DNA from 2 places in the Streptococcus sp. STR1/CE/0325 genome. Region 1 is predicted to be linked to the other one. Evidence: riboswitches for the same ligand, from Rfam matches in the RefSeq annotation. Region 1 holds a riboswitch; the other holds the start of a gene.
What was found. A riboswitch is a leader RNA that binds a small molecule or an ion and turns the genes downstream of it on or off. The one in region 1 is predicted to bind preQ1.
Positions count from the first base shown of each region.

Region 2: linked by a shared signal. The riboswitch ahead of ACZ49W_RS06285 (QueT transporter family protein) and the one ahead of ACZ49W_RS00600 (nucleoside hydrolase) in region 1 are both predicted to bind preQ1.

Region 1 covers NZ_AP045018.1:92,607-108,687, reverse strand. Annotated here, with positions in the region: gene hisS (histidine--tRNA ligase) at 1-959, opposite strand, end outside; PreQ1 riboswitch class I at 1,078-1,122, shown strand; gene ACZ49W_RS00600 (nucleoside hydrolase) at 1,237-2,223, shown strand; gene ACZ49W_RS00595 (ECF transporter S component) at 2,227-2,772, shown strand; tRNA gene ACZ49W_RS00590 (tRNA-Asn) at 3,048-3,121, opposite strand; rRNA gene rrf (5S ribosomal RNA) at 3,127-3,242, opposite strand; rRNA gene ACZ49W_RS00580 (23S ribosomal RNA) at 3,336-6,234, opposite strand; tRNA gene ACZ49W_RS00575 (tRNA-Ala) at 6,355-6,427, opposite strand; rRNA gene ACZ49W_RS00570 (16S ribosomal RNA) at 6,493-8,040, opposite strand; gene comGG (competence type IV pilus minor pilin ComGG) at 8,314-8,619, opposite strand; gene comGF (competence type IV pilus minor pilin ComGF) at 8,597-9,031, opposite strand; gene comGE (competence type IV pilus minor pilin ComGE) at 9,018-9,311, opposite strand; gene comGD (competence type IV pilus minor pilin ComGD) at 9,265-9,702, opposite strand; gene comGC (competence type IV pilus major pilin ComGC) at 9,671-9,985, opposite strand; gene comGB (competence type IV pilus assembly protein ComGB) at 10,009-11,052, opposite strand; gene comGA (competence type IV pilus ATPase ComGA) at 10,973-11,917, opposite strand; gene ACZ49W_RS00530 (DUF1033 family protein) at 11,977-12,357, opposite strand; gene rpoC (DNA-directed RNA polymerase subunit beta') at 12,477-16,081, opposite strand, start outside.
Region 2 covers NZ_AP045018.1:1,273,228-1,289,308, reverse strand. Annotated here, with positions in the region: gene ACZ49W_RS06320 (ABC transporter ATP-binding protein) at 1-681, shown strand, start outside; gene ACZ49W_RS06315 (ABC transporter permease) at 684-1,406, shown strand; gene ACZ49W_RS06310 (histidine kinase) at 1,396-2,505, shown strand; gene ACZ49W_RS06305 (response regulator transcription factor) at 2,506-3,105, shown strand; gene ACZ49W_RS06300 (GtrA family protein) at 3,175-3,606, opposite strand; gene ACZ49W_RS06295 (ketopantoate reductase family protein) at 3,721-4,653, shown strand; gene ACZ49W_RS06290 (hypothetical protein) at 4,679-5,131, opposite strand; PreQ1 riboswitch class II at 5,350-5,447, shown strand; gene ACZ49W_RS06285 (QueT transporter family protein) at 5,445-5,954, shown strand; gene ACZ49W_RS06280 (OsmC family protein) at 5,982-6,344, shown strand; gene rexB (ATP-dependent nuclease subunit B) at 6,423-9,608, shown strand; gene addA (helicase-exonuclease AddAB subunit AddA) at 9,605-13,207, shown strand; gene ACZ49W_RS06265 (hypothetical protein) at 13,245-13,553, opposite strand; gene trhO (oxygen-dependent tRNA uridine(34) hydroxylase TrhO) at 13,721-14,707, shown strand; tRNA gene ACZ49W_RS06255 (tRNA-Thr) at 14,803-14,875, shown strand; gene ACZ49W_RS06250 (NAD(P)/FAD-dependent oxidoreductase) at 14,942-15,955, shown strand; gene ACZ49W_RS06245 (DMT family transporter) at 15,977-16,081, shown strand, end outside.

The DNA of each region.
Region 1 (16,081 bases):
TCCTGTTTTTCAAGTACCAGAAGAACCCGCTCCATGCCAAGACCAAAACCAAAGGCTGGGGTTTGTGGACCACCAAAATACTCCACTAGCTGGTCATAACGTCCACCAGCACAAATGGTCAACTCTGTTCCTTCAACGCTCGTCATAAACTCAAAAATCGTGTGGTTATAGTAGTCTAGCCCACGCACCATATTAGGGTCAATCACATAAGCAATCCCAAGAGCATCTAGCATCTGACGCACTTGTGAGAAGTGTTGTTGGCTCTCCTCATCTAAGTAATCCAAAATAGACGGTGCTCCCACCAGAGCAGCCTTGTCCTCTTTTTCCTTACTATCCAAAACCCGAAGAGGATTTTCCACCAAGCGCCGTTGACTGTCTGCTGATAATTGATCCTTTAGAGGGGTCAAATAGTCAATCAAGGCCTGACGATAGGCTGCTCGACTAGAACTGGTCCCAAGTGTATTGAGATGAAGCGTCACATCATCAATGCCTAACTCTTGAAACAAGGCATGCGCCATGGCAATGGTCTCAACATCCGTTGCTGGATTTTTAGAACCAAAACATTCTACACCAATTTGGTGAAACTCACGCAATCTTCCAGCTTGAGGGCGCTCATAACGAAACATCGATCCCATATAATAGAGTTTAACGGGTTTTTGCACTTCTGGTGCAAACAGCTTATTTTCCACATAAGCCCGCACCACAGGAGCCGTTCCTTCTGGACGCAGCGTAATATGACGCTCTCCTTTATCGTAGAAATCATACATTTCCTTGGTCACAATATCCGTCGTATCTCCAACAGAGCGGCTAATCACCTCATAGTGCTCAAACATTGGCGTTCTGATTTCCCCGTAGCGGTAACGTTCAAACGTGCGTCTTGCCGTGTCTTCCAAATATTGCCACCTCAAAGAAGATTGAGGTAAACTATCTTGTGTGCCTTTTGGCTTTTGTAATCTCATGGTCTTACTCCTTTTCTTCCTCTATTTTACCATATTTATTCTTTTTCATCATGAGAACTTGCTAAGATGGCGCACTCATGGTACAATAACAACATCACAATCAGAAAAAAATCATTTTTCTGGACTGGTTCGCAAACTTCCCAGAATAAAAAACTAAAGTACCTTTTTAGAAAAACAAAGCGGTCAATAGCAACACCGCCTTATTTGAGGAAGAAAGAGAATCAGGGATACTATCAAAAGATATATCCCTTTTTATTGTGTTAGAAAGAAGGTTTCTATGACAAAACAAAGCATGATTATTGACTGTGACCCTGGTATTGACGATAGCTTGGCCCTCCTTTATGCCATTAAACACCCTAAAATAGAGGTAGTTGCCATTACCATTACCGCCGGAAATTGCCCACTTGAACTCGGTATTAAAAATGCCTTGACCATTTTAGAGCGCACCAATCGTTTAGATATTCCAATCTACGCTGGTGCAAAGGCACCCTTGGTAAGAGAGTTCATCTCAGCTCAGGACACCCATGGTGAAGACGGTCTTGGAGAAATCTATCACCAACTCCTTGATGATTATCCCATTCAACCAGAAAGCGCGACAGACTTTCTAGCCAACTATTTCAAAAATCCGACTGATACTAGCCTTGTCGCACTTGGTCCCTTAACCAATATTGCCCTCGCTCTTGAAAAAAATCCTAAACTGGCTCAGCATGCCAAACGTTTTGTCAGCATGGGAGGGACTTTTAAGTCACATGGAAATTGTTCCCCAGTTGCCGAGTACAACTACTGGTGCGACCCCCACGCTGCCCAATCTGTTTTTGCCACAGCCAAAACTACTACCGAAATGGTCGGACTCGATGTCACTCGAAAAATTGTTCTCACCCCTAACTTATTAACCTATATGCACCGCATTAATCCTGAAATGACTAGCTTTATAGAAGCAATCACTCGCTTTTATTTTGACTTTCATTGGCAGTATGAACATATCATTGGTTGTGTCATTAACGATCCTCTCGCAGTCGTTTATACCCTTAATGATCAAGTCTGCCAAGGATTTGACAGTTATACTGAAATTGTGACATCTGGTCCCGCTCTTGGACAAAGTATTGTTGATCAATTTGATTTTTATCACAAACCAGCCAACAGTCATATTCTAACACAGGTTGATGTTTTTCGTTTTTGGACGGATTTTCTCAGTACCTTATTAGATTATCCAAAAGAAAAGATCGCAACCGATCTGATCACTTTACAGTTAGGAGAAGCTTAAAACATGACGTTTAAAACCCGACACCTCACCTTCATGGCTATCAGCATTGCCCTAAATCTTTTACTGAGCAATCTCGCTCTCTTTCTCAAATTACCTATCTATCTGGATACCATTGGCACATTATTTATGACCATCAGCTATGGACCTCTCCTTGGTATCCTAACCGCCCTCTTGACGGCTCTGATCAACGCCATCACCACGGATATCTTTGCCCTTTATTATGCACCAGTTGCCATTAGTCTTGCTCTTCTAGCTAGTTTCATCATTCCAAAATCAACAAAGCTAAAGCCATCTCAGCTCTTTCTCAAAAGTCTGCTGCTCTCCCTTCCAGGGACCGCTATTGCAGCCTTGATAACAGTCCTGCTTTTTCACGGCATCACCTCCAGCGGCTCTAGCCTCATCGCGCAAGTCTTGCATCACCTTGGACTCAACCTCACCACCAGCCTCATCATAACCCAAGCCTTAACAGACTATTTAGACCGCCTTCTCTCTTTATTTTTCACTTTAAAACTCATCACACTTATCTCTCCACAGAAACACAAAGCCTAAAATAATTCCTATCAACATCTGATAGGGATTTTAGATTGAGTCTATCATAACTTTAGAACTTATATCACCAACGTCCTCAAACTTCCTTCTTCCAACACTAAACGCGAAACCACAAACAAACTCACCTAAGATGTCAAACTCCGAGCCTTTTGATTCTACAACTTCAAAAAAGAGAAAACCAAAAAAAGAGAGAACGCATTTGGTTCTCCCTCCTTGCTCATCATAGATCAGCCATGGAAAATAAAAAAAGCCTTGCTTACCAAGGCCTTCCTCTACTCCGCCAGTAGGACTCGAACCTACGACATCATGATTAACAGTCATGCGCTACTACCAACTGAGCTATGGCGGATTAACGCTAAGCAACGACCATATCTCACAGGGGGCAACCCCCAACTACTTCCGGCGCGCTAGGGCTTAACTGCTGTGTTCGGCATGGTTACAGGTGTATCCCCTAGGCTATCATCACTTAACTCTCTAAGTCGCTTAATCGACTCAAAATTGAATACCTTATCATTATAACAACTTCTAAACCAACTGTCAATACTTACTTTTCATCACTTATCTAGGATAAGTCCTCGAGCTATTAGTATTAGTCCGCTCCATTGCTCACACAACTTCCACTCCTAACCTATCGACCTGATCTTCTCTCAGGGCTCTTACTAACTTAACGTTATGGGAAATCTCATCTTGAGGGGGGCTTCGCACTTAGATGCTTTCAGCGCTTATCCCTTCCCTACATAGCTACCCAGCTGTGCCTCTGGCGAGACAACTGGTACACCAGCGGTAAGTCCACTCTGGTCCTCTCGTACTAGGAGCAGATCCTCTCAAATTTCCTACGCCCGCGACGGATAGGGACCGAACTGTCTCACGACGTTCTGAACCCAGCTCGCGTGCCGCTTTAATGGGCGAACAGCCCAACCCTTGGGACCGACTACAGCCCCAGGATGCGACGAGCCGACATCGAGGTGCCAAACCTCCCCGTCGATGTGAACTCTTGGGGGAGATAAGCCTGTTATCCCCAGGGTAGCTTTTATCCGTTGAGCGATGGCCCTTCCATACGGAACCACCGGATCACTAAGCCCGACTTTCGTCCCTGCTCGAGTTGTTGCTCTCGCAGTCAAGCTCCCTTATACCTTTACACTCTGCGATTGATTTCCAACCAATCTGAGGGAACCTTTGGGCGCCTCCGTTACCTTTTAGGAGGCGACCGCCCCAGTCAAACTGCCCGTCAGACACTGTCTCCGATAGGGATCACCTATCTGGGTTAGAGTAGCCATAACACAAGGGTAGTATCCCAACAGCGCCTCCAGCGAAACTGGCGTCCCGCTCTCATCGGCTCCTACCTATCCTGTACATGTGGTACAGATACTCAATATCAAACTGCAGTAAAGCTCCATGGGGTCTTTCCGTCCTGTCGCGGGTAACCTGCATCTTCACAGGTACTAAAATTTCACCGAGTCTCTCGTTGAGACAGTGCCCAAATCATTACGCCTTTCGTGCGGGTCGGAACTTACCCGACAAGGAATTTCGCTACCTTAGGACCGTTATAGTTACGGCCGCCGTTTACTGGGGCTTCAATTCATACCTTCGCTTACGCTAAGCACTCCTCTTAACCTTCCAGCACCGGGCAGGCGTCACCCCCTATACTTCATCTTACGATTTCGCAGAGAGCTGTGTTTTTGATAAACAGTTGCTTGGGCCTATTCACTGCGGCTGACCTAAATCAGCGCCCCTTCTCCCGAAGTTACGGGGCCATTTTGCCGAGTTCCTTAACGAGAGTTCTCTCGCTCACCTGAGGCTACTCGCCTCGACTACCTGTGTCGGTTTGCGGTACGGGTAGAGTATGATACAACGCTAGAAGCTTTTCTTGGCAGCGTGACATCACTCACTTCGCTACTAAACTTCGCTCCCCATCATAGCTCAAGGTTATAGGTACAAGCATTTAACTCATACCACCCCTCACTATTTAGACGTGCTCTTCCAATCGCACGCTTGAGTTAGCCTTCTGCGTCACTCCATCACTTCATACTCTAGTACAGGAATATCAACCTGTTGGCCATCGGATACACCTTTCGGTCTCTCCTTAGGTCCCGACTAACCCAGGGCGGACGAGCCTTCCCCTGGAAACCTTAGTCTTACGGTGGATGGGATTCTCACCCATCTTTCGCTACTCATACCGGCATTCTCACTTCTATGCGTTCCAGCGCTCCTCACGGTACACCTTCACCACACATAGAACGCTCTCCTACCATACCATAAAGGTATCCACAGCTTCGGTAAATTGTTTTAGCCCCGGTACATTTTCGGCGCAGGGTCACTCGACTAGTGAGCTATTACGCACTCTTTGAATGAATAGCTGCTTCTAAGCTAACATCCTAGTTGTCTGTGCAACCCCACATCCTTTTCCACTTAACAATTATTTTGGGACCTTAGCTGGTGGTCTGGGCTGTTTCCCTTTCGACTACGGATCTTAGCACTCGCAGTCTGACTGCCGACCATAATTCTTTGGCATTCGGAGTTTATCTGAGATTGGTAATCCGAGATGGACCCCTCACCCAAACAGTGCTCTACCTCCAAGAATCTTAATGTCGACGCTAGCCCTAAAGCTATTTCGGAGAGAACCAGCTATCTCCAAGTTCGTTTGGAATTTCTCCGCTACCCACAAGTCATCCAAGCACTTTTCAACGTGCCCTGGTTCGGTCCTCCAGTGCGTCTTACCGCACCTTCAACCTGCTCATGGGTAGGTCACATGGTTTCGGGTCTATAACATGATACTAACTCGCCCTTTTCAGACTCGGTTTCCCTACGGCTCCGCTTCTTCCACTTAACCTCGCATCATATCATAACTCGCCGGTTCATTCTACAAAAGGCACGCTCTCACCCATTAACGGGCTCGAACTTCTTGTAGGCACACGGTTTCAGGTTCTATTTCACTCCCCTCCCGGGGTGCTTTTCACCTTTCCCTCACGGTACTGGTTCACTATCGGTCACTAGGGAGTATTTAGGGTTGGGAGATGGTCCTCCCAGATTCCGACGGGATTCCTCGTGTCCCGCCGTACTCAGGATTCTGCTAGGTATAAAGACTATTTCGAATACGAGGCTTTTACTCTCTTTGGCTCATCTTCCCAGATGATTCTTCTATATTCTTTAAGTCCACATCGCAGTCCTACAACCCCGAAGTGTAAACACTTCGGTTTGCCCTCCTGCCGTTTCGCTCGCCGCTACTCAGGCAATCGCTTTTGCTTTCTCTTCCTGCAGCTACTTAGATGTTTCAGTTCACTGCGTCTTCCCTCCTCTACCCTTAACAGGTAGGGATAACAGGCATAACCTGTTGGGTTCCCCCATTCGGACATCTCTGGATCAGCGCTTACTTACAGCTCCCCAAAGCATTTCGTTGTTCGTCACGTCCTTCATCGGCTCCTAGTGCCAAGGCATCCACCGTGCGCCCTTACTAACTTAACCTTATTTTTTGACTCTACTCTTAAGTCTCGTATTACAGCGTTTCGGTTTATTTTCTTGTTACTATTTGATATAGATATTCAATTTTCAATGGACTAAACTTAGGATAACAAATGTACCCTATGGAGCCTAGCGGGATCGAACCGCTGACCTCCTGCGTGCAAAGCAGGCGCTCTCCCAGCTGAGCTAAGGCCCCACAAGACCTCTCAAAACTAAATAAGAACCAAGTAAATCCGTTCCAGTATCTCTACTGTTCCTTAGAAAGGAGGTGATCCAGCCGCACCTTCCGATACGGCTACCTTGTTACGACTTCACCCCAATCATCTATCCCACCTTAGGCGGCTGGCTCCTTACGGTTACCTCACCGACTTCGGGTGTTACAAACTCTCGTGGTGTGACGGGCGGTGTGTACAAGGCCCGGGAACGTATTCACCGCGGCGTGCTGATCCGCGATTACTAGCGATTCCGACTTCATGTAGGCGAGTTGCAGCCTACAATCCGAACTGAGACTGGCTTTAAGAGATTAGCTTGCCGTCACCGACTCGCAACTCGTTGTACCAGCCATTGTAGCACGTGTGTAGCCCAGGTCATAAGGGGCATGATGATTTGACGTCATCCCCACCTTCCTCCGGTTTATTACCGGCAGTCTCGCTAGAGTGCCCAACTTAATGATGGCAACTAACAATAGGGGTTGCGCTCGTTGCGGGACTTAACCCAACATCTCACGACACGAGCTGACGACAACCATGCACCACCTGTCACCTCTGCTCCGAAGAGAAAGCCTATCTCTAGGCCGGTCAGAGGGATGTCAAGACCTGGTAAGGTTCTTCGCGTTGCTTCGAATTAAACCACATGCTCCACCGCTTGTGCGGGCCCCCGTCAATTCCTTTGAGTTTCAACCTTGCGGTCGTACTCCCCAGGCGGAGTGCTTATTGCGTTAGCTACGGCACTAAGCCCCGGATAGGGCCTAACACCTAGCACTCATCGTTTACGGCGTGGACTACCAGGGTATCTAATCCTGTTCGCTACCCACGCTTTCGAGCCTCAGCGTCAGTTACAGACCAGAGAGCCGCTTTCGCCACCGGTGTTCCTCCATATATCTACGCATTTCACCGCTACACATGGAATTCCACTCTCCCCTTCTGCACTCAAGTCCCGCAGTTTCCAAAGCGTACTATGGTTAAGCCACAGCCTTTTACTTCAGACTTACGAAACCGCCTGCGCTCGCTTTACGCCCAATAAATCCGGATAACGCTCGGGACCTACGTATTACCGCGGCTGCTGGCACGTAGTTAGCCGTCCCTTTCTGGTAAGTTACCGTCATAGTGTGAGCTTTCCACTCTCACACCCGTTCTTCGCTTACAACAGAGCTTTACGAACCGAAGTCCTTCTTCACTCACGCGGCGTTGCTCGGTCAGGGTTGCCCCCATTGCCGAAGATTCCCTACTGCTGCCTCCCGTAGGAGTCTGGGCCGTGTCTCAGTCCCAGTGTGGCCGATCGCCCTCTCAGGTCGGCTATGTATCGTCGCCTTGGTAGGCCTTTACCCTACCAACTAGCTAATACAACGCAGGTCCATCTCTTAGTGACGCTCTTGCGCCTTTCAAACCTATGCCATGCAGCATAAGCTGTTATGCGGTATTAGCTATCGTTTCCAATAGTTATCCCCCGCTAAGAGGTAGGTTACCTACGCGTTACTCACCCGTTCGCAACTCATTAGAGAGAAGCAAGCTCCTCTCCTCTGCGTTCTACTTGCATGTATTAGGCACGCCGCCAGCGTTCATCCTGAGCCAGGATCAAACTCTCGTTTAAATCTTACTCATGCTATTGCTAGCTTTTTCTTTATTGACGGGTTACTTCGTGTAACCCTTACTTGGTTGTTTCTTATTTAGTTCTCAAAGGTCTTTTGCGCTCTCTCAAGCGACAACTACTATATTCTAGCAAACTTCAGCACAACTGTCAATACCTTTTTTAAACTTTTTTTAGCTTTTTTTCTCCAGATCTTAAAAACCTTAGAACAACTGGGATTTAAGCAGGAGCCTCAAAGCTCACAATCTAAAAAACAGCCTTGCGGCTGCTGTTATCTCACTCTTTTTGATAAAACTGGTAGGTATAAGTTTCGCCATTTTTTAATCGAACCAAAATTTCTTGCTGATGATCTTTTCCTTGTTTCTTGGTTTGTCCCGTAGTAAAGGTCAAGGTCTCTTGATTTTTTTCTTCCAGAGCTAATTGGGTCATGAGATAGGCGCGACTATTGTCCTCTAGTGAGGTCAACTCCTTTTGGTGATCGATGACTTGAGTGATATAAAATTGGAGAAGAAGGAGAAACAAGCTAGACATCAGTAAAGCGTAAAGTAAGACCCCTCCTTTAACTTGGGTTTTCCATCGCATATTGAAAAGTCCTTTCTCCACCTTGTTTGAAGGATAGCTGAATGGTGATGATATTGCCTGCTTTTTTGATTTGTGTTGCTTTTAAACCTGTCATCATGGGTTGATAGCCTCTGCCGTCAGCATTGGTTTTACGAAAATCATCGGCTTTAGATTGGCCAAAAGCCAATTCTTGGCTGCCTTTTTTAATATACAACTTGTGCTGCTCTACTTTGACAAACTCACCACCTTCTAGTTCTTTTCGTAATTGCTGACAAAAAAGAAGCCAGTCTCGCTGCGTATTTTCCGACAGATGATGAACATTGTGCACCAAGACCTTGGTCAAACCTTGATATACCGATATGGAACCCACTAAGACCAAGAGGGCAACCAAGCACTCCAAAAGGGTGAAGGCTCTGACCTTACGCTTTTTCAATCGCTAACACCTCTTTCTTCTCATGATAAACTCGAATGCTGGTTTTCGTTTTTTTCACTCTGACACTGACACCATTGAGTGAGAGACTTTCTTGATTGGTTTGAACCGCCATCTGGGCAACATTCAAAATTTCTTGTCTTTTTAACTGACTGAAACGATTAGCCCGCTCTTGATTAACCTGCCCTAAAATAAGGCTTGTAATCGTGACTAAGATAGCTAAGGCGCTCAAGCTCTCAAGAAGAATGTATCCTTTTAGTTTCTGTTTTTTTATAATGCCCACTCCCTATATATAACTGATAAGCAACCACCTTCTCCTGCGATTCAAAGCTAATCTTAGAAAGAGAAGAATTGCCTCCTTTAGCATTAAAAATCAAGCGGTAAGAAGCCACAGGCTGAATGGTCTTTGGAATGGAGAGACGTTTTTGCCCATTGTTTATCTCTTTTTCTCCAATCTCAAGAGTTAGCTCCTTTTGCTGACTGACTGCTAATTTTTGGGTGTGGCGGTACATTTGCTCAAAGGAGAGGAAAAATAAATTTTGTTCCACCTTGTCAAAGGTCGATTTTACCCCACCTGAAAAGGTAAAGAGTAAAAAACTGACCACAACCAAGACACATAGACTTTCTAATAAAGTGAAAGCCTTAATTGTCAACTGCACGCGCTTCATTCCCATGCTTACTGTAATAATCGTTATAGGCTTTGGCTTGTTTTTCTGTGATATTGCCCTTATTAACGAGCGCTCGAAGGGTTGCTCTATCATCGCTATTTAGCTCATAAAGTTCGGCTTGGCTTTCCACAACCTTGACAACAGCAGCGGTACCACTTTCTTTGACCTTGTCTTTTTGTTGACTGAGATTAGGGACAAACAAAAGCAGCAAGACGCTGATGATTAAAAGGACCACAAGCATTTCCACCAACGTGAAGGCGCTTGCCTTTTTTCTGCTTATTTTTCTCAATTTTTCTACGAGTTTTTGTTTCATTATAACGTCACCTCCATACTGTGATACATTGGTAATAACATGGCAGCATAAATCATAACGATGACCACTGCGACAAAAATAAAAATGAGGGGTTGAATCAGCTGGGTTGCCTGATGCAGTCGGCTGAAAAAACGTTCCCAGATTTCTCTGGCATAAATGCTCAATTCTTGACCTAATTTGGATTTGACCTGACCGTATTCAATCATCAGACTGAGCTCTCTTAAAAAGAAAGGATAGCCTTCTACAATGGTATGAAAAGCCTGTCCTGTTAAAAGTCTTTCCTCCATGTCGTGTCCAATTTCTTGAAAAAGAGAAGACGACTGTTCTTGCATCAGAGCAACCAAATCAACCAAGCCAATGCCCTGCCCCATGAGATTTCCCCATTCTCTAGCGTAATATGCCGTGAGATAGAGCTGAACGGTCTTTCCGATAAAGGGCAGACGACTTAATTGTGTGACCCATTTCAAGCGAGGCACTTTTTGATAATAGCGATAAACCAGCCCAATCAAACAAAGCATCACCCCAGCCCCTGTAAAAAAGAGACTTGGAAACAAAGCAACCAGCTGAGTGGCAAGATTACCCTCCTCTAGCTGAGGCAGGAGATAATTTTTGAGTCCAATCATGATGAGCATCAAAAACGAAAGCAATAAGATGGGGTAGGTTGCCACTTCAATCAGCTTTTTACGAACGCTAGCCATCTGTAAGAGATAATCATCAATCAAGGCCATACTGCTGACCAAATCCCCGTGCTCCTCGGCAAGAGACAACTGGGTGACAATTGCATCAGAAAAGCCTAAGCGTTTTAAAAGCTGCGATAAGGTCTCACCGGATAGTAGCCCCTCTTCTAGTCGATGAACATAAACTTCCTCTAAGAGCTGACTACGCTTTAGAAAGACCACAATCTCATTGAGGGTAAAGCCACTGACCAAGAGGCTGTGAAAGAGCTGAATGACCTTTCTTTGCTTAGCGAGAGGTAATTTTTTCAGCCTGTGCTTCTTCAAGAGAGAGAAGTCCTTTTTCCACCAGCTGGTCGATTTTGGCATTCCATCTGTCTGGGACGTAATTTTCAAACTGTTCGGTCGCAAGATCAATCACACCTCCTCCCCCAATTAACCGCTGATAAACGATAGCGCGAAGGCTATGATACAATTCTTCCTTGGTGACCCCAAGCTCTAACAATCTGGCATAAACCCCTGAGATACTCTTGGCATGCACCGTTGAAAGAACAATAGTGCCTGTCAAACTGGCTCGAATGGCTGCTTGGGCGGTTTCTTTGTCCCTAATCTCCCCAATAATCAATAGATCCGGACGATGCCGCAAGGAGAGTTTGATTAAATTATCATAAGTCGCACCAATGCTGGGATTGACCTGTAATTGCAACATGTGATCTTGCTTAATTTCAACCGGATCTTCAATGGTAATGGTTTGTTTATGCGCAAATTTTTCTTGAATCAGTTGATGCATCAAGGTGGTTTTTCCGCTACCGACCGGACCGGAAAACAGGTACAGCCCTCGTTCTTGCAGGCAAGGTAAAATGGATTCGAGGGCATCGAAATGGTAGGTCAGATTTCGTTTGCCATCAAATAAAATCCGAATCACCAAACTTTCATCATTTTTGTAATCGCCCACACTTGACAGCCTCAACGAAACCGCTTGATTGTCGCCATAAGCATAATCACAAGAACCAAGCTGACTGCGTCTTTTCTCTCCGACATTCATGCCTGCTACAAATTTAAAGTGGCTAATCAGCGCCATTCCTTCTTCTCTTTTAAGAGAACGCTCAAAGACACGCCTGTCTTTGATACGCAAATAAAGTTCGTAGGATGATTGTCTAGGAAGCAGATAAATATCTTGTGCTTCTCTTTCTACCGCTTCTTGAATCATACTTTTTCCAAGTTCTTGTATCATCTCAACCTCCTTACCTAACTATTCGCAAAACCATAAAAAAATAGCCTAAGTCAATAAACTTAGACTATCTTTTTTGTTTGAAAAGAAACACTGCAAGCATAAGGAAGGCTCTGATCGTTTGCTTTTTCATAACCTGGACGATGACAATCAAAGGGAAGCTCCTGCCAATTCGCCAACAAAGCTACTGAGTGATAACGTTGTAAATAATCCACACATTCCTCGCACCAAAACTGTTCTCTCTTATTCCAAAAAGCACTCATCAATGAACTCTTGCTAATAAAACTAGGATAGCGAGCAGCAAGATTAAACCATTCTTTCTTATAGTGTTTTAGGGCGGTATAATAATCATCAAATTCTTTAACCGTGACGATGTCTTTCTTCCAATCGTCTAAAAACCACCATGGCTCACTGTCGCCACATAACGTAATAACTTGATACATCTTTTTTTCCTCTTACTAAGACTTCTATTATACTCTATTTTCTTCCAAGATTAAACCTTTTTGCTTAAATAAACATTAAAAAAGCGTTTGAAACAATTCCTTGTTTCAAACGCTTCTGATTATTTCACTGCCACTTTCTCGATTTCTTTTTCATTTTCAAGAATTTGCTTGGCAGCTTCTGGGGTATCAATGTCTTCTTGTTCTTTGACTTCAAATTCATTGATAGCTTGTGGTTCGATATTGCGGTAACGTGCCATACCAGTACCTGCTGGGATGATCTTACCGATAATGACATTCTCCTTAAGTCCAAGGAGGTGATCTTTCTTACCACGAATGGCAGCATCAGTAAGGACACGAGTGGTCTCTTGGAAGGACGCTGCTGAGAGGAAGGAATTGGTTTCAAGGGAAGCCTTGGTAATTCCCATAAGGACTGGACGGCTGGTTGCTGGAAGGCCACCTGCGATGAGGATTTCCTTATTGGCATCGGTAAAGTCTGAGATGTCCATAAGAGTTCCTGGAAGGAGATCGGTATCTCCTGGATCCATGACACGCACCTTGCGTAGCATTTGACGAACCATGACCTCAACGTGTTTATCGCCGATTTCTACCCCTTGGCTACGGTAAACTTTTTGCACTTCTGAAAGCAAATAAGTTTCAACAGACAAGGTATCGCGCACTTCGAGAAGGCGTTTTGGTTGGATAGACCCTTCGGTCAGCGCAGAACCACGCTCCACTTGATCGCCAACGCCAACTTTCATACGGGCTGTGAATGGTACGATATACTCGCCCATCCCCCGTTCACCTTTGACGTAAACCTTCTTGGTTCTGGTTGAAGCATCTTCTTCAATCTCGATGACTTCACCTTTCATCTCAGTGATAACAGCTTCCCCTTTTGGATTTCTCGCTTCAAAGATTTCCTGAATACGTGGCAAACCTTGGGTGATATCGGTATTTGACGCTACCCCTCCGGTATGGAAGGTCCGCATGGTCAACTGAGTACCCGGCTCACCGATAGACTGAGCGGCGATGGTGCCGACTGCTTCACCGACTTCAACGGCATCCCCTGTTGCTAGGTTGATACCGTAACAGTGACGGCAGACACCATGACGGGTGTTACATGTAAAGACAGAGCGGATGGTTACTTCTTCAACACCAGCTACGACGATCTCTGCTGCCATGTCCTCAGTGATGAGTTCGTTAGCACCAATGATGATTTCACCAGTTTCTGGATGACGGACACTCTTCTTGGTATAACGGCCTTGAAGACGTTCTTCCAGCGTTTCAGTGACTTCCTTACCATCTGTGATGGCGCGAATCTTGAGACCACGGTCTGTGCCACAGTCATCTTCACGGATAATCACGTCCTGTGCCACGTCAACCAAACGACGGGTCAAGTATCCAGAGTCAGCGGTTTTAAGAGCGGTATCGGTCATCCCTTTACGCGCACCGTGAGTAGAGAAGAACATTTCCAATACGGACAATCCTTCACGGAAGTTAGATAGGATTGGCAATTCCATGATACGACCATTTGGTGCAGCCATCAGACCACGCATCCCCGCAAGCTGGGAGAAGTTGGAGATGTTACCACGGGCTCCAGAGTCCATCATCATAACGATTGGGTTCTTTGGATCTTGGGTTTCAATCAAGCGTGCTTCTAGCTCTTCTTTGGCTTCACGCCAAGTTCCTGTGACCGCAGCGTAGCGATCATCATCAGTCATGAGACCACGACGGAAAGCCTTGTTGATTTCTTCGACCTTCTTGTGGGCCATGTCAATGATGTCTTGCTTGTTATCAATCACAGGAATATCAGCAATCCCCACGGTCAAACCAGCTAGGGTAGAATGGTAGTAACCAAGGTCTTTCAAACGGTCAAGAAAGGCGGATGTTTCCGTTGTTCTCAGACGTTTGAAGGTTTCTGCGATGATATTTCCGAGATTTTTCTTCTTAAATGGGAGGTTCAACTCAAGGGCATCGATAGCTTTTTTGATGTCTGTCCCTGGTTCTAAGAAGTACTTGTCTGGTGTTTTTTCGGTTAAGTTGCTGTTGGTTGGCTCTTGGAGATAAGGCAGATCCGCTGGAATAACCTCATTGAACAAGATCTTACCAACTGTTGTAATCATAATCTTGTGGCGTTGATCGTCTGTCCACGGTTTGTCTGGCATGCTATCTACCGCAATCCCAACACGGCTATGAAGATGGACCAAACCATTGCGGTAAGCCATCACAGCTTCGTCTGCATCCTTAAAGACCATACCTTCGCCTTCGCGACCAGCCTCTTCCATGGTGAGGTAGTAGTTTCCAAGTACCATGTCCTGAGATGGGGTAACAACTGGTTTTCCATCTTTTGGATTCAAGATGTGCTCAGCAGCCAACATCAAGAGGCGAGCTTCGGCTTGGGCTTCTTCTGACAATGGCACGTGAATGGCCATTTGGTCTCCGTCAAAGTCGGCATTATAGGCCTCACACACGAGAGGGTGAAGACGTAGCGCACGTCCATCAATAAGGACTGGTTCAAAAGCCTGAATCCCCAAACGGTGGAGGGTCGGTGCGCGGTTAAGGAGCACAGGATGCTCTTTGATGACTTCTTCTAGGATGTCCCAAATACGCTCATCCCCACGCTCAATCATGCGCTTAGCGGCTTTGACGTTTCCTGCGTAATCACGAGCGACAATCTCGCGCATCACAAACGGTTTAAAGAGCTCAATTGCCATCTCACGTGGCACACCACATTGGTACATCTTAAGAGTTGGACCAACAGCGATAACGGAACGTCCTGAGAAGTCCACCCGTTTTCCGAGCAAGTTTTGACGAAAACGCCCTTGTTTTCCTTTGAGCATGTGGCTGAGGGACTTGAGTGGACGGCTACCTGGACCAGTAATCGGACGACCACGACGACCATTGTCAATCAGAGCATCAACAGCTTCTTGGAGCATACGTTTTTCATTTTGAACAATGATACCTGGCGCATTAAGTTCCAAAAGGCGAGCAAGACGATTATTCCGATTGATAACACGACGATAAAGGTCGTTAAGATCAGATGCAGCAAAACGACCACCATCCAACTGCACCATTGGACGTAAGTCTGGTGGAAGGACTGGAAGGATGTTGAGCACCATCCACTCTGGTTTATTACCAGATTTGTAGAAGGCATCAAGAACATCTAATCGACGAATGGCCTTGATCCGTTTTTGACCAGAAGCGGTACGGAGTTCTTCTTTGAGGGCTGCAATTTCAGCTTCTAAATCCACCTGTTTCAAGAGATCTTGAATGGCTTCTGCCCCCATCTTAGCGACGAAAGAACCTGGACCATACTCCATGAGTTTTTCACGGTATTCGCGCTCGGTTAAAAGCGTCTTTGGCTCAAGCGGTGTATCCTTTGGATCGATAACAACATAAGCTGCAAAGTAAATGACTTCTTCCAAAGCACGTGGACTCATGTCAAGCGTCAATCCCATACGGCTTGGAATCCCTTTGAAGTACCAAATATGAGAGACTGGGGCTTTCAACTCAATATGTCCCATACGCTCACGACGCACCTTGGCACGCGTCACCTCAACCCCACAACGGTCACAGACGATCCCCTTGTAACGGATGCGTTTGTATTTCCCACAGGCACATTCCCAATCCTTGGTCGGACCAAAGATAACTTCGTCAAAGAGACCTTCGCGTTCTGGTTTTAGGGTACGATAGTTAATGGTTTCTGGTTTCTTGACCTCACCGTAAG
Region 2 (16,081 bases), 1.2 Mb from region 1:
CCAACCTCCCCAAAATTAAGGAACAAAATCGGGGTCCTCTATCAAGAAAATAAAATCGCAGATTATCTGAGTGTTAATGAGTTAATTGCTTATGAACGCTCCATTTACAAGGACAGCCTGTCTTTAGCCGAGATTGATGCTATGCTGCAATTTAGCACTGCACAAAAGAAACAAGTTGCCAGTCAACTGTCTGGAGGTCAAAGACGACTTCTCTCTTTTATCTTGGTCTTGATTGGAAAACCTGACATCATTTACCTTGATGAGCCGACTGCTGCTATGGATACGGGTACGAGACAGCGCTTTTGGGACATCATCCAGACCTTGAAGGAGAGTGGCAAGACCATTATTTATTCATCTCACTATATCGAGGAAGTGGAACACACTGCTGATCGGATCTTGGTTTTGCACCACGGCGAGTTGCTGCGAGATACGACTCCTTATGGTTTGCGTAGTGAGGAGCATGAAAAGGTCTTTACGCTTCCTCTTGATGACCTTGAGGTCTTGAGAGGTCTTCCGGTCTATGACGTAGAAGAAAAATACGATCGCCTCATTTGCAAGACCCATGAGCCACAGTTGGTCTTTGATGCGTTGATCAAGGCCGACTGTCCGATTGAAGCAATCGAGATGACGAACCGTAGTCTTCTCAATAGCTTATTTGAAGAAACTGCCAAAGGAGAATAGCCATGAATACCCTAAAAGCCCTCGTGATAATGGAATACCATATCGCCAAACGCCGTCTAGCCAACTTAGTGATTTCGATAGGTTTGCCAGTCTTGTTTTTCCTTTTTTTCTCTGCGCTCAATCAGGGAGATAAAATTTATAGTCAAACCTACATGCTATCGATGACGGCTTTTTCTAGCTTGAGCTTTGCTTTTTTCACTTTTCCAAACACCCTTCATGATGACCGTACCAGTAACCGACTCAAAGAACTGCGTCACTCGCCTGTTCCCATGTGGCAATACTATGTCAGCAAGATGCTTAGAATCCTCTTTTACTATCTAGTTTCTGTTGTAGTTGTCTTTAGTGTGGGGCACTTTTTTAGAAGGGTGAATATGCCGATGCAGGATTGGTTGGCGCTTGGTAGTCTCTTAATCCTTGGGGGCATTTGTATGATGGGACTTAGCGTCTTACTTTCTACCATCAAGTCTTCTGAATTGCTCTCTATGGTAGGTAATCTCTGCTATGTGGGCTTGGCTCTTCTAGGCGGTCTATGGGTACCGGTTGAAACTTTTCCGAAATTTTTACAAAGCATTTCCAAATTTACGCCGACCTATCACTACGCTCATCTCCTAACCAGCTACTCTAGCCATGACTTTGCCTATTCTTCCTTGCTTATCTTGGTGCTTTATGGCATAATGGGGTTAATCATTGGTGTCTATTTTCAAAAGAAAGTGAGTGTTTCCTAAGGTGAAGCCATCTGTTCAACGTCACAGACCCTTTTATTTGGCCATGATTTTTATGGCTTATCCTATTTTAGGTGCTTTATTTTACGATTATCCCAAGTGGGTCTTGCCGATGACCTTTCTTTTTGCAGCTAGCTACTTGTATATGATTCGTTGTCAAAAGCAAAAGCTCTGGACTCAGATACTGGCTTGGTTCTACGAGATTTTTTACATTAGTTTTATGGTCATGATGTCTCAATCAGTGGGAATCATGTGGTTTTCTTTTTACTTGAGCAATCTCATCGTGTATCGCTATAAGGATTCTTTTAAGTCCTTTCGTTTTATTAGCTTTGTGCTCATGATTGTGATCAATACCGTTTTTGTGGCGGTTTATAGTCATGATCTGACTACGATTGCCACAGCGTTTAGTATGGGAGCCTTTGCCTTAGGGATGATGTTTATCCTCACCCAACAACGCCGCCTCAATGAACAAGAAGAAGCCCTCTACCAGCAACATGCTTATATCAATCTCTTGAGCGCTGAAAATGAGCGTAACCGCATCGCTCAGGATTTGCATGACACGTTGGGGCACGTCTTTGCCATGATGACCATTAAGACCGAACTAGCTCTTAAGCAACTGGAAAAACACCAAGAAAATGCCGTTAAAAAGGAATTGACCGAACTCCATGATATGAGTCGCACTTCTATGCAGGAAGTGAGGCAGCTGGTCAATCATTTTAAAACCAGAACCCTCAAGGAGGAGCTAGAACATTTGGAACAAATGCTAGCCTTATCTGATATCCAGTTTGACTTGGACTTGGCTCTAGAAGCCGATCGCCTCTCTCCAGCCCTCCAGTCTAACAGTGTCATGATGGTGCGTGAGTTGGTCAATAATGTCATCAAACACGCCCATGCCAAGCGCTTGACCCTAAGATTAGCTGAAGAAGGAGAAGCTCTTGTCATTGAAGCCCAAGATGATGGTATCGGTTTTGCGCAAGTCACGGGTGAGGAATTGCACTCTATTAGAGAGCGTCTAGCCCTTATTAGGGGAGAGGTGACAATCGTTTCTGACAAAAATCCAACCTTGGTGCGCTTGTATTTGAAAAAAGAAAGGAACCTTTAGATGAAACTTCTCCTTGCTGAAGACCAGTCCATGTTGCGAGATGCCCTTTGTCAGTTGCTACTCCTAGAGGATGATGTGGAAACCGTTAAAACAGCCAAAAACGGTGAAGAAGCTATTGCACTTCTTGAAGCAGAAGCCTTTGACGTGGCAATCTTAGATGTAGAAATGCCGCAAAAAACAGGTCTAGATGTCCTGGAGTGGGTGAGAAAAGAGGGATTGCCTATCAAGGTGGTTATCGTGACCACCTTTAGACGCTCAGGCTATTTCAAACGTGCCCTCAAAGCCCATGTGGATGCCTATGTCCTAAAGGACCGCTCCACGAGTGAACTCATGACGACCCTCCACAAGGTCTTGGCTGGGCAAAAAGAGTATTCGCCAGAACTCATGGAAGAAGTCGCTTTTTCCAGCAATCCCTTGAGTTCTCGTGAGCTTGAGATTCTCCGCTTGGTGGAACAAGGTAACTCCAACCAAGCCATATCCGCCCAGCTCTTTTTATCCAATGGCACCGTCAGAAACTATCTGACCACTATCTTTACAAAACTTGGTGCCCATAATCGAACTGAAGCTGTCCGAATTGCCAAGGAAAGGGATTGGTTGTAAAAAAGCCTCTTTTGTAAAAAAAGATGGCTTTTTGCTTTGCTAAAGGAAGAGGTATTGAAAAAGGAAACCTTATGTGGAGCTGTGATCGTTGAAAACGATGAGCTTACTAAAGAGGTAGTTTAAGACGATGATGAGGACTTGTGAAAAGAGGCTTTCAATCTTATCCACCCAAAAGAGATCATCTGAGACGAATTGCCCGATGAGATGAGGATAGGTCTCCACCAAGAGAAAAGCCAAGGATAAATCAAGAAGTAAGGTCGCTAGGCGAGCAGTGACAAATTTGCCAAGGCGTTTGACCCAGCCTGTTTGAGGCTGCTTAAAGACCCATTTGTCGTTGGTAAAAAAGGCAAAGAGAATGGCGGTGAGATTGGCTAGGCTGGCTGATAGGGTCGCTTCTTTGGTCAGAGCAAAGAATAGACTGCGCGTGATAAAATAGACGACAGTAGCCAATACACCAAAAAAGAGATAACTGAAAATTTCATTGTTGAGTAGTTTCTTCATATCCTCTACTTTATCATATTTTTAGAAAAGATACCATTCTAATCCAAAAGAACATTGTTTTAAATTTTTAGAAAATAAGAAATTATGGTATGATAAGAAAAAGGAGGAATGAAGATGAAAACATTATTTGCTGGAGCCGGTGCTTTGGGTTCGCGTTTTGCTTATATGCTCTCTCAAAATGGGGCTGATGTGACCTTGATGGATGACTGGCAACCCCATGTAGAAAAGCTTAAAAAAGATGGGCTAAAAGTCATCATTGACGGGGATGACTTAGGGTATCACCATTTCCCTGTCTTTTATCCAGAGGAGTTAGAAGGGGAATTTGATGTGGTTTTTGTTGCGGTCAAGTCCATGCAACTTCCCTCTACCATGGAAAAACTCAAGCCCTTTTTGAAAGAGGACACCAAGGTTCTTTGTATTCTCAATGGTTTAGGGCATGTGGATACCTTGAAAGAGTTTGTCCAACCAGAAAATATCTTAATCGGTGTGACGCTTTGGACCAGTGGGTTGGGAGGTCCGGGTATCTTAGACGCGGTTGGGACTGGAAAGACGGAGATTAAGCAAGTCGCAGGAGAGGACACTAGAAAAACGAGAGAGATTATTGAACGGTATAACCAAGCCGGTCTAAACTTTCACTATTCGGATAATGTGGAGCAATCCATTTGGCATAAGGCTGGTCTAAATGGGGTTCTCAATACTTATTGTACCCTCATTGATTGTAACATCAATCAGTATGGGTCTTATAGTGGGGAGGATGCTCTGACGGATGCTGTTTTAGACGAGTTTGTAGCAGTAGGGCGTGCGCTGGGTGTTGCGGTCAATAAAGCAATCATCAAAGCCAATATCCACTCCTGTTTTGACCCTAAAACAGCGGGTCTCCACTACCCTTCTCTTTATCAAGACATGAAAAATGGTCGCCTTACCGAAATTGACTACCTCAACGGTTATGTAGCAAGGCGCGGAAAAGAACAAGGCATCAAGACCCCTGTTTGTGACCTGATCACTCACCTCATCCATGCTAAAGAAGAAGTCAATGGAAATCATTAAGCTAATAAAAAAGAGTAGGAGAGGCCTACTCTTTTTGACTATCATCGTTTTGGTAGAGTTTGATAAGATTAGCCACTTCTTTTCCAATCTTGACGGTCAAAAAGTAAATGCTAAAAGCAATCATCAAGGTTTGGAAGTATTTGCTATCTTCTTTGGTATCCGAAAAAATCTTGCTGACGTAGAGGTCAAAGTACAAGGAAAAGCAAGTAATGAGAAAGCTAGGCTGGAAAATCTTGACCGTGTAGCGTAGGCTGGGGCGCTTGAGACGCTTGAGGATAAAATAAGCGAAGATGCCACTGGCATGATACATGATTCCAAGCAAGATACCAGACAAAAACATGAGTTGCTCAAAGGTAAAATCACTCTTATGGTCGATAAAGTCTAGTAAAGGAATAAAGCCTAAAAGCACGACAAACTCTAAAAGAGTAAAGATCAGGATTTGGATAATGATTTTCTTTGGTTTGGATAGGGGAAGCATAAGACCTCATTTTTATGTTTTCCTTATATTGTAAAGGATAAGGTGGAAAAAGGCAAGTCATTGGAAAAGACTTGTCATCCTATTTTAGCAAAATCTTGCTTGGTATTGGTCATTAGAATATAAGGCTGATAAATGGACGAACAAGCTATTATAGCATTAAAAATACCTTAGCGACATGACCTATTTATCAGTAGCTTACCTTTCTTTTTCAGAGAAAATATGCTACAATAGAGCTGTTGCAAAGCAACCCTTGGTGCTTAAGATCCTTTCGCCAAGCATATTAGAAACGGTTTAGCCGTCAAAGGAGAAGAAAATGAAACCAATAACCAGTAAAGATATGGTGCAGATTGCCCTTGTTGCCGCGGTTTATGTGGTCTTGACCATCACCCCGCCTTTAAATGCCATCAGCTACGGTGCTTACCAGTTCCGTGTGTCTGAAATGCTGAATTTTTTAGGCTTTTATCATCGCAAGTATATCTTAGGGGTGACCCTTGGTTGTATGATTGCTAATTTTTTCAGTTTTGGAGTGATTGATGTAGTCGTGGGTGGTTTATCGACCTTAGTCTTTGTCTCTTTGGGTGTTTTTTTGTTCAAACGCTATCAAGGAGAGCGTGTACTGGGTGGTTTGTTTGATAAGGCCTTTTTCTACTTTTCTATCTTTTTTGCCTTATCGATGTTTACCGTTGCCTTGGAGTTAACCATCATCGCTGGTTTGCCATTTTTTGCCACTTGGATGACCACTGCAGTGGGCGAATTGGCTTCGCTCTTGGTGGGGAGCCTTGTGATTGAGCGTTTGGCTAGGGCGATTGATTTCAAAAAATAATCTCACATTCCCAAAAGGAGGAGAAGTATGTATCATCACAAGGTCAAAGGACAAGGTTTTTTAGAAGCAAAAGGAATGGGCTATGGCGAATCCATTGACCTCTTTGGAAAAACCAGTCAAGGAGAAACGCCCATGAGTTTGGTCAATATGGCCTTGGCCGGCTGTGTTACCATGTGTGTGCAGGGCTATTTTGCCAAGGTTCATGCTGAGCGTCACATCGAGATTGAGACGCTTTCTGACTACGAGGCAGGTCACTTTAGTTTGAGCCTGCAATTGAAAGAACCTCTTGATGAAAAGGAACAAGCGGCAGTCTTAGCTTATGTGGACGAACGCTGCCGTGTCAAGCAATTATTTAAAGACGATATCAAGGTTACGATTAGCTTTTTATAAAGAAAGAGAGTGGTTCTAGGAACGACTCTCTTTTCAGTTATGGTATAATGAAACTCAAGACGAAAGGAGCAAGGCAAGATGAAACTTCTCTATACAGATATCTGGCAGGATATGACTCCGATACTAGCAAAAGAGGCGAAAGACTATGCCGCAACAGGTAAGCGAGTATTTTATATTGCGCCTAACTCACTGTCCTTTGAAAAAGAAAAACAGGTTTTGGCTTACTTACCTCATCAGGCATCCTTTGCCATTACTATTACACGCTTTACCCAGATGGCGCGCTATTTTGTGTTTGATCAGCCCTTGATGGAAAAAGGGTTAGATGAGACACAGTTGAGTCTGCTTTTGTACCGCATTTTGCTAGGCATCAAAGAGGAGGAATTGCCCTACTATGGTCGGGTCAAATCTTCTTTGGATTTTATCCAGCAATTACTGGTCCTTTATAAAGAGATGCAGACAGCGAGAATGACCCTGTTTGATTTGGAAGGACTGGAAAATAAGGCCAAGGCGGCGGACTTGATTTTGATTTTTAGTCGCCTTCAAGCTACCATGTTGGAGGAAAATTTTGAGACTAGAGGTGTTTTGCAGTCTTTTACTCAAGCTCTTTTCGATCAGCAGTTAGGAGATAGGCTCAAGGATGTGGTTGTGGTGATCGATGGTTTTACTCGCTTTTCTGCGGAGGAAGAGGCTTTTATCCAGCAGTTGAACGCCGCTTGCCATGAGGTGGTGATTGGCACCTATATTAGTCAAAAGGCTTATCGATCGGTTTATAGTGGTGGTAGTAGCTATGAGTCTAGTTTGGATTTTATGAGGGAATTAGCAAGACAGTATGAAACAGCTCCCCTCTACCAATCTAGCCAAGGGTCGACTAGTCCTTTTGCGCCTTTGTCACGCGCTTTTGAGGCAGTTTTTAGCCCTGTTGATAGCCAAGAACCTCCGCTTGAGATGGGAGAGCATCTCCTTTTAAGACGTTACCGCACACAAAAAGAAGAATTAGAAGGTGTCGCTAGAGACATTAGAGAAAAGCTAAAAGCTGGCTACCGTTATCAGGATATCCGTGTCTTACTTGGAGATGTGTCGAGTTATCAACAACTGATTGAAACGGTGTTTGAGCGCTATGATATTCCCTACTATATAGCAGAGAGTCGGCAGATGGCCCACCATCCCTTGATTGTGTTGGTGGAGTCTTTGGAGCGAATTGTGCGTTACCACTATCGCAGTGAAGATGTCTTTAACCTCTTAAAGACCGGTCTTTACATGGATTTGGACCAAGATTTATTGGATCATTTTGAGGCTTATGTTCGCTTTGCAGATATCAAGGGGAAAGTTGCCTTTACTCAGCCTTTTACCTTAAAAAGTCCAAAAGGAGACGACCTAGAGTCGCTCAATCGTTTTAAGGGAGAAGTCCTTGCTCCTTTGATGACTTTTCTTGGTAGCCGCAAACAATCTGGCAAGAGTTTGTTGAGTAAATTGATGAACTTTTTAGAAACGATTGAACTGCCCAAGCAGTTGAGTCGCTTGGTGGAAGGGGCTTCTGAAGATGAGCGCCAACAACACCGAGAGGCTTGGGAGACCTTTTGCCAGTTGCTTGAAAGTTTAGATCGGATTGTCGGACAGACTTCTTTGAGTCTTTTAGACTTTTTATCCATCCTCTCCCATAGTTTGCTTTCTGGGAATTATCGTACGGTGCCTGCTACGGTGGATGTGGTTCAGGTGGCGGACTATGACTTGGTCGAAGCACACAGCAGTCCCTTGGTCTATGCTGTTGGATTGACCCAGTCGCATTTTCCTAGGATAATGCGTCCAAGCAGTCTTTTGTCCGAAGATGAGCGCCTCTACCTTAATGCCAAAGAGGGGGATTACCGTTTGGAAGTGGCTGGGCGTGAAGCCAGTAAGCGCCATCATTTTCTAGCTCTATCTTTGTTAAACAGTGCTAAGGAGCAGCTGATATTGAGCTACCCTCAGTTGCTGTCGGAAACCCAAGAAGAGCCGTCTCCTTATCTCAAAATACTGAACCAGCTGGGCATTCCTTTTGTTGATAAGGGGGCTATTTCACCTTCTTATAAGGAAGTGATCAGGCGTTTGCTGAGTGTCAACCACCTAACCTTAGCAGGTCTTGATCCTGCTAGTCCAGCCTTTTTGAGAGCAGGAGCCAAGCAGATAAGAGAGCGTTTAGAGGAGGGGCGGTTGGCTACTAGTTTAGATAGCAGACTCTTGACGCAAGCGGTATCGCTAGAGGTTCTGAATCAGCGTTTCAAAGAGGGACACTTGCTCTTATCAGCTTCTGCTCTCCAAACCTTTTACAATAACCAGTATCTCTATTTCTTGCGTTATGTCTTGGGACTGCAAAGCGAAGAAAGTATCTATCCTGATGCGAGACAGCACGGGCGTTACTTGCACCGAGTTTTTGAATTGGTCATGGCGGATCAAGGACAAGAGACGTTTGACCAAAAATTAGACAAAGCCTTAAAAACGGCTCGTTCTGAGGATACCTTCGCTCAATTTTACCAACAGGATCAGGCAGGTGTTTACAGCTTGAGTGTTTTGAGTGATATTGCTAAAAGCACCGCAGCTATTTTGGCTAGGGACAGTCATCAGGTTGTGGACGAGGAGCTTTCTTTTCAGCTTGAACTCAACAAAAGTTTGTCTGTGCGTGGCGTGATTGACCAGCTCAAACAAACTCCTCTTAATAGCTACGGTGTCGTGGATTATAAGTCTAGCAGTAAACGCTTTGATTTGCTGAGTTTTTACCACGGTTTAGATGTGCAGTTGGTAACTTATTTGCAAGCTTTGGCGCAACAGGATCTGCCCTTATTTGGAGCCATGTATCTGCACATGATGGAACCAAAGCTGGATTTTGAAGGGGGGGAGGAAGACAGCGCCTTGGTGCAACAAGCCCACAAAGCCTTGTCTTATAAAGGACTCTTTTTAAAACAAGACCAGCCTCTAGCGGATACTTCTCTTTATCAGATGAATCATTCACTCTATGATAAGGAGGAATTGGAGCTTTTGTTTACCTATAATCGGCATCTCTTTGAAGTGGCTAAGGAGGTGATTTTATCTGGACACTTTGCCATCAACCCCTATACTAAGGATGGTCGTACGGTTCTAGGCGACCAACTCAAGGCGATTACGCGTTTTTCAGCTGATCAGCATTTGGGAGAAAGCAGAAAACTTTTGCGTCTTCCTCAAGAGTTAGTGCGAAATGACAAGGAAAGACGCTTGTATCTCTTGGAGAAAATGAAGGAGGAAACGGATCGATGAAAACTCCATTTTTAGATCAAGAGGCGATTGTTGCTCTAAAAGCGCAGGAAAAAGCCTCCCAACTGGAGCAAAAACGCACTCCAGAGCAGATTGATGCCATTTATACGCATGGGGGCAATATCTTGGTCTCAGCATCTGCTGGTTCTGGAAAGACCTTTGTCATGATTGAGCGGATTATGGACATGATCGAGCGTGGTGTGAGCCTTAATCGTCTTTTTATCTCGACCTTTACGGTCAAGGCAGCACAAGAGTTAAAAGAGCGGCTGGAGCGTAAACTTAGGAGTCGTCTTGCTGAGGCTAAGACGGATGAAACAAGAGCTTATTTTTCAGCTCAGTTAGCCCTCTTACCCTTATCTGATATTGGTACCATGGATGCCTTTACCAATCAATTGGTCAAGGATTATGGGCATCTAATTGGAGTGCCGTCTCATTTTCGTATTATGCAGGATCAAAGCGAGATGTCGCTTTTGAAAAAAGAAGTCTTTCAGGATCTCTTTAATGACTACATGACTGGAAAAGACCGTGTTCGTTTCCTATCTATGGTCAAAAATCTCACCCTCGGAGCCAAAGACACCAAGCCTTTTGAAGCTTTGGTTTATGGCATTACGGATTTTTCCCAGTCCACTAGCCATCCAAAGCAGTGGTTACAGGAGGTCTTTTTATCCAGCTATGAGCCGAGTACCTTAGCGACTTTGGGACAAAAGCAAAGAGAGGCTTATTTAGAGGATTTGGCTTATCTCTTAGGTGAGATGAAAGGCTTTTTCCAGTACCATTTAGAACAAGCCAGAACTTATTTTCCAAAGGCCAAGTATCTGGATAATCTGGCAGAGGTTAGCCAGCTTTTAGATGCCCTAGAAGAAGAGAGTAAGGACGGCTTATTGGCATTAGCTAAGGCTATCCTTGATATCAATAAGCAAAGTAATGGCAGGGGGTTGACCAATGCGAGTCGTCCAAGCGACGAGGACTTGATGGCATATAAAACGCGGTACAATGCGGATAAAAATGATTATCTAGAGAACCTAAAAGCTAGCGTCCAAGGTATTTTAGACCAAGAAGAAATCGTCAAGTATCAAGACCAGCTCCTTCCTTTACTAACCATTTTGCGGGATTTTGTGCTGGATTTTTCGGACCAATACCTGCAACTGAAAAAGCAAGAAGGCCAGTTTGAATTTAGCGACTTGGCTCACTTGTCTATCCATTTGCTCGAAACGCAAAAAGAGCTGAGAGAGCAGTTGCAAGACCAATTTGTCGAAATCATGGTAGATGAATATCAAGACAATAATCACCTGCAAGAAACCCTTTTAGATCTCTTATCTCGAGGTGATAATCGCTTTATGGTAGGGGACATTAAGCAGTCCATCTACCGTTTTAGACAGGCTGACCCGCAGATTTTTAACCAAAAGTTTCAGGATTACAATAAGACCGAAACGAGCAACCACTTGATCTTGCTCAAGGAGAATTTTAGAAGCCATCAGAATGTTCTTGACTCCACCAATTTGCTGTTTCGTCATCTCATGGATCAGGCTCTAGGGGAAATCACCTACGACAGCAGTCATGAACTTTTAGCGGGGACTTTGGAGCAGAGGCTTGAGCGACCTGATCATCAGACGACCTTTCTCTTTTATGAGCAAAATGAGACAGAACCCTTAGATGGTGGGGAGATCGAGCTAGTCGCACAGGAGATTTTACGCTTACATAGGGAAAAAGAAATCTCTTTTTCAGACATCGCTCTTTTAGTCCCCTCACGCAGTGCCAATAAAGCCATTACAAGGATCTTTCAAGACTATCAAATTCCCTTGGTAGCTGATGGTGGGGAGACCCACTATCTTGAGTCCGTGGAAGTGATGGTCATGCTTGAGACCCTAAGAACCATCAACAATCCCTTGAATGACTATGCTCTTGTGGCTTTGCTTCGTTCTCCTATGTTTAGTTGGAAAGAAGATGAGCTGGCTCGGGTGGCAGTTTTGGTCGAGGACAAGATGCCGTTTTATGACAAATTGCAGCAGGTGGAAAAGCAAGCTGATCATAATCTTGTGAACAAAGACCTCCTTGAAAAAACTAGAATCTTTCTAGCAACCCTCTCTCATTGGCGAGAGGTCGCTCGTTTGAGCAGCCTTTATGATTTGATTTGGACCATTTATGAAGAGAAATTTTATCTCGATTATGTTGGAGGACAGCCCAATGCCGAGCAGGCTAAGGCCAATCTCTATGCTCTTGCTCATCGGGCCAATCAATTTGAAAGCACGGGATTTAAGGGATTGACGCGTTTTATCGCTTTGATGGATCATTTGATTAAAGAAGAGCATGATTTGGCAGATGTGCCGGTATCAAGCCCTTCTGATGCCGTCCAACTCTTGACCATTCATAAGAGTAAGGGGTTGGAGTTTCCTTATGTTTTTTTGCTCAACTTAGATAAGAAATTTAATTTGAAAGATGTCACCACCAATGTGGTTCTCAGTCGGACGTATGGGATTGGCAGCCTTTATCTGGCAGATAAAAAGGCAGACATCGAGACTTTTCTTTCTAGTCTCAAGGTGAAAATGCCCAGTGTCCCTTATCAGATTATTCAAGAAGACTTGGTGCTTGAGACCTTGTCTGAACGCCTACGCCTGCTCTATGTCGCCATGACTAGGGCAAAAGACCAGCTCTATCTGGTCGGAAAAGGCAAACCTCATCAGATTCAAGAGGAAAAGGAGCAAGAGGGTAGCAGTGTGGTCTTGCCTTTTCAGGTAAGACGGCGTGCCAGAAGTTTCCAAGACTGGATTTTGGCGGTTTATCACCATCTTGAGAAGAAGGACCGCCTCTTTAATCTAGTGACAAAGACAGAAGAAGAGATCCTAGCAGGACGTCGGCAAAAAAGCGAGTTGCAGGAAATCTTAGATGAGAGTGATCCCTACTCACCAGCTGAGATTTTAGAGGCTTTAGAGACCATGGAGCAGGTCTTTGCTCTCAATCACAAGTACGATCGAGCCATTCATCTCCCTCGTGTGACGACACCTAGCCAGATTAAGGCTTTTTATGAACCCATTAGCGAGACAGAAGGGGTGGCGATTTTGGATAAGAACGAGCGTCCTTTGACGTTTACGCTTCCGAATTTGGGTCAGAAAGCGCCTGTCACAGGGGCCATGATTGGAAGTGCCACCCACGAACTCATGCAACGCCTACCTCTTTCAAACGAGGTCACGTTTGAAGACTTGGAAACTGCCCTTAGCCAAGTCCAAGCTGACCCTGCGGTTAAGAAAAAAATAGACCTACATAAGATCTATGCTTTCTTTCAAACACCGCTTGGTCAGCTCCTTCAAAAAGAACATCAAAAAGTCCACCGTGAAGCACCTTTTGCTATGATTGAGCAAGATCCCATCAGCAAGGAAGACTTTGTAATTCGGGGAATTTTAGATGGCTATGTGTTATTAGACGATCGCATTATTTTGTTTGATTACAAGACTGATCGTTATCAGCATCCGCAGCAAGTGTTAGAACGCTACAAAGAGCAGATGGCCCTCTATGCCACGGCTTTATCGCGTTCTTATCAAATGGAGCAGGTGGAGCAGTACCTGATTCTCTTAGGAGGAAGGCACTTGGAGGTTTTAAAAGTCTAAAAGAAAAAGCTAGGTCAAAAAGCCTAGCTCTTTTTCATTAGAGCAAAAAGGGTTCCACAGTGATATCCAGTTGCGGATACTTGGTGGTTAGGGTTTGGCTGGTTTCTTGGTAGAGCCTTCTGATGGTTTCAATGCGTTCTGGAAATTCATGACCAATGTAGTGGGCTTGAGATTCCAGACTCAAAAAGAGACTGTGAAAGAGTTGATTCATCTCTTCGAGTTTCTTTTTTAATGCGTCATCTTTGTCCAAAAAATCAGGGATGACATAAGGCGCAAAGAGCAAGGGATCAGCTGTTTCTTCTTTAATCGGATAGGTGCCGTATTCTAAGGCAAATTCGTAATGCATAGGAGTCCTTTCTAGCTTGTCGCTGGTTTTCATTTTACCACATTTTGAGTGAAAGCGGTCTATATTTGTCTTAAAATCACCAAAAAACCTTTGCTATTTTGGGCTTAAAATAGTAAAATAAAGGTGATTGAGAAAATCAAATCTATTGCAAAGATTGGAGAAAGACCATGTCAGAAAAAATTAGAGTATTGCTTTATTATAAGTATGTTCCGATTGAGAACGCAGAAGAATATGCCAAAAAACACTTGGCTTTTTGTAAGTCCATCGGTCTAAAAGGACGCATCCTCATCGCAGATGAAGGGATTAACGGTACTGTTTCAGGAGACTACGAAACCACTCAAAAATACATGGACTGGGTGCATAGCGATCCTCGTTTTAGTGACCTTTGGTTCAAAATTGACGAAGAAGATCATCAAGCCTTCCGCAAGATGTTTGTACGCTACAAGAAAGAAATCGTTCACCTTGGTTTAGAAGATAATGATTTTGATAATGACGTCAATCCACTTGAGTTGACAGGTGAGTATCTCTCACCAAAACAATTCAAGGAAGCCCTCTTGGATGAAGATACGGTTGTTCTTGATACCCGTAACGACTACGAGTACGACCTCGGTCACTTTAAAGGAGCGATTCGCCCTGACATCCGCAACTTCCGTGAGTTGCCACAATGGGTGCGTGACAACAAAGAAAAATTCATGGACAAGCGCGTGGTCGTTTACTGTACCGGTGGTGTACGCTGTGAAAAATTCTCTGGTTGGATGGTGCGTGAAGGCTACAAGGATGTAGGTCAACTACACGGTGGTATCGCGACTTACGGCAAAGATCCAGAAGTCCGTGGTGAACTTTGGGAAGGAAAAATGTACGTCTTTGATGACCGTATTTCTGTTGACATTAACCATGTCGATCCAAGCGTTATCGGAAAAGACTGGTACGACGGAACTCCGTGTGATCGCTATGTGAATTGTGCCAACCCATTTTGTAACCGTCAATTCTTCACTTCAGAAGAAAATGAAGATAAATACGTCCGTGGTTGCTCAAAAGAGTGCCGTGCCCATGAGCGCAATCGCTACGTCGCAGAACACGGTCTTAGCCGTGAAGAGTGGGCAAAACGTCTAGAAGCTATCGGTGAAGAGCTTCCATTCCATAAAGAAGCTTAATCGAATGAGAGACTGGTTCAGCTGGTCTCTTTTTGTGTGAGAAATCCTAAAAAAGATTGACTTTAACGCCCAATATGGTATAATAGTTTCGAAAAGCCGATTTAGCTCAGTTGGTAGAGCAACGCACTCGTAACGCGTAGGTCACAGGTTCGAGCCCTGCAATCGGCATTTTGACACCAGAGAGCCTGCCTAGGCTTTTTTATTTTCTAATGGTCTGATCAAAGATGAATAGGTATGGAAAGAAGAGAAGATATGACAGACGAAAAAGTATATGATATTACGATTATTGGAGGGGGACCTATCGGGCTTTTTGCAGCTTTTTATGCGGGCTTGAGAAGCTTATCGGTCAAGATCATCGAATCTTTGGATGAGCTGGGCGGACAGCCTGCGATTTTATACCCAGAAAAGCTCATCTATGATATCCCGGGCTTTCCAGCTATTTCAGGAAAGAATTTGACGGAAAATCTCATTGAGCAACTTTCACGTTTTGACGCTACGACCACCATTTGTTTGGGAGAGACTCTCGAAACCTTTGAACGTGAGGGGAAGGTATTTAGATTAAACACTAATCGTGGTCAACATTTTTCAAAAGCTATTGTCCTAGCTTGTGGCAATGGGGCTTTTGCGCCTAGACCGCTCGGGCTAGAAGGGGAAGACAAGCATCATCAAGAGACTATTTTTTATCATGTGCCCCAGTTGGAACGTTTCAGAAATCAAGACGTGGTTATCTGTGGCGGCGGGGATTCAGCAGTGGACTGGGCAAATAGTCTGGTGAATGTGGCAAAGTCTGTGACTTTGGTCCACCGCAGAGAGGCTTTTCGAGCGCATGAGCATAGTGTCGCTCAACTAGAAGCATCTAAGGTTCAGATCTTAACCCCCTATCTGCCTTTGACATTTTTAGAAGAGCAGGATCAACTTAAAGGACTGCGGGTCAAAAAGGTCAAATCAGAGGAGACGCAGGATCTGTTCTTTGATGCCTTGATTGTGAGTTTTGGTTTTTCCACCAACCACAAACACTTGAAACACTGGAACTTAGATACCAAGCGCTCTAGTGTCTTAGTTAATCGCTATCTTGAAACCAGTCAAGCGGGTGTGTATGCGATTGGAGATAGCGCCTTTTATGAGGGCAGGGCTGATTTGATTGCGACTGGTTTTGGCGAAGCTCCTCTTGCGATTAACCGTGCTATGGATTTCATCTATCCAGAACGAGATAACCGTATGGTGCATTCCACATCTTTGTTGAAATAAAAGTTTAGAAGGAAGAGTAAAATGTCTTATCTTTATTTGATTTTAGCTATTATAGGCGAACTATTTGGGACCAATATGATTAAAGTGTCAGATGGCTTTTCTAAGCCTCTACCAACCTTTGGTGCC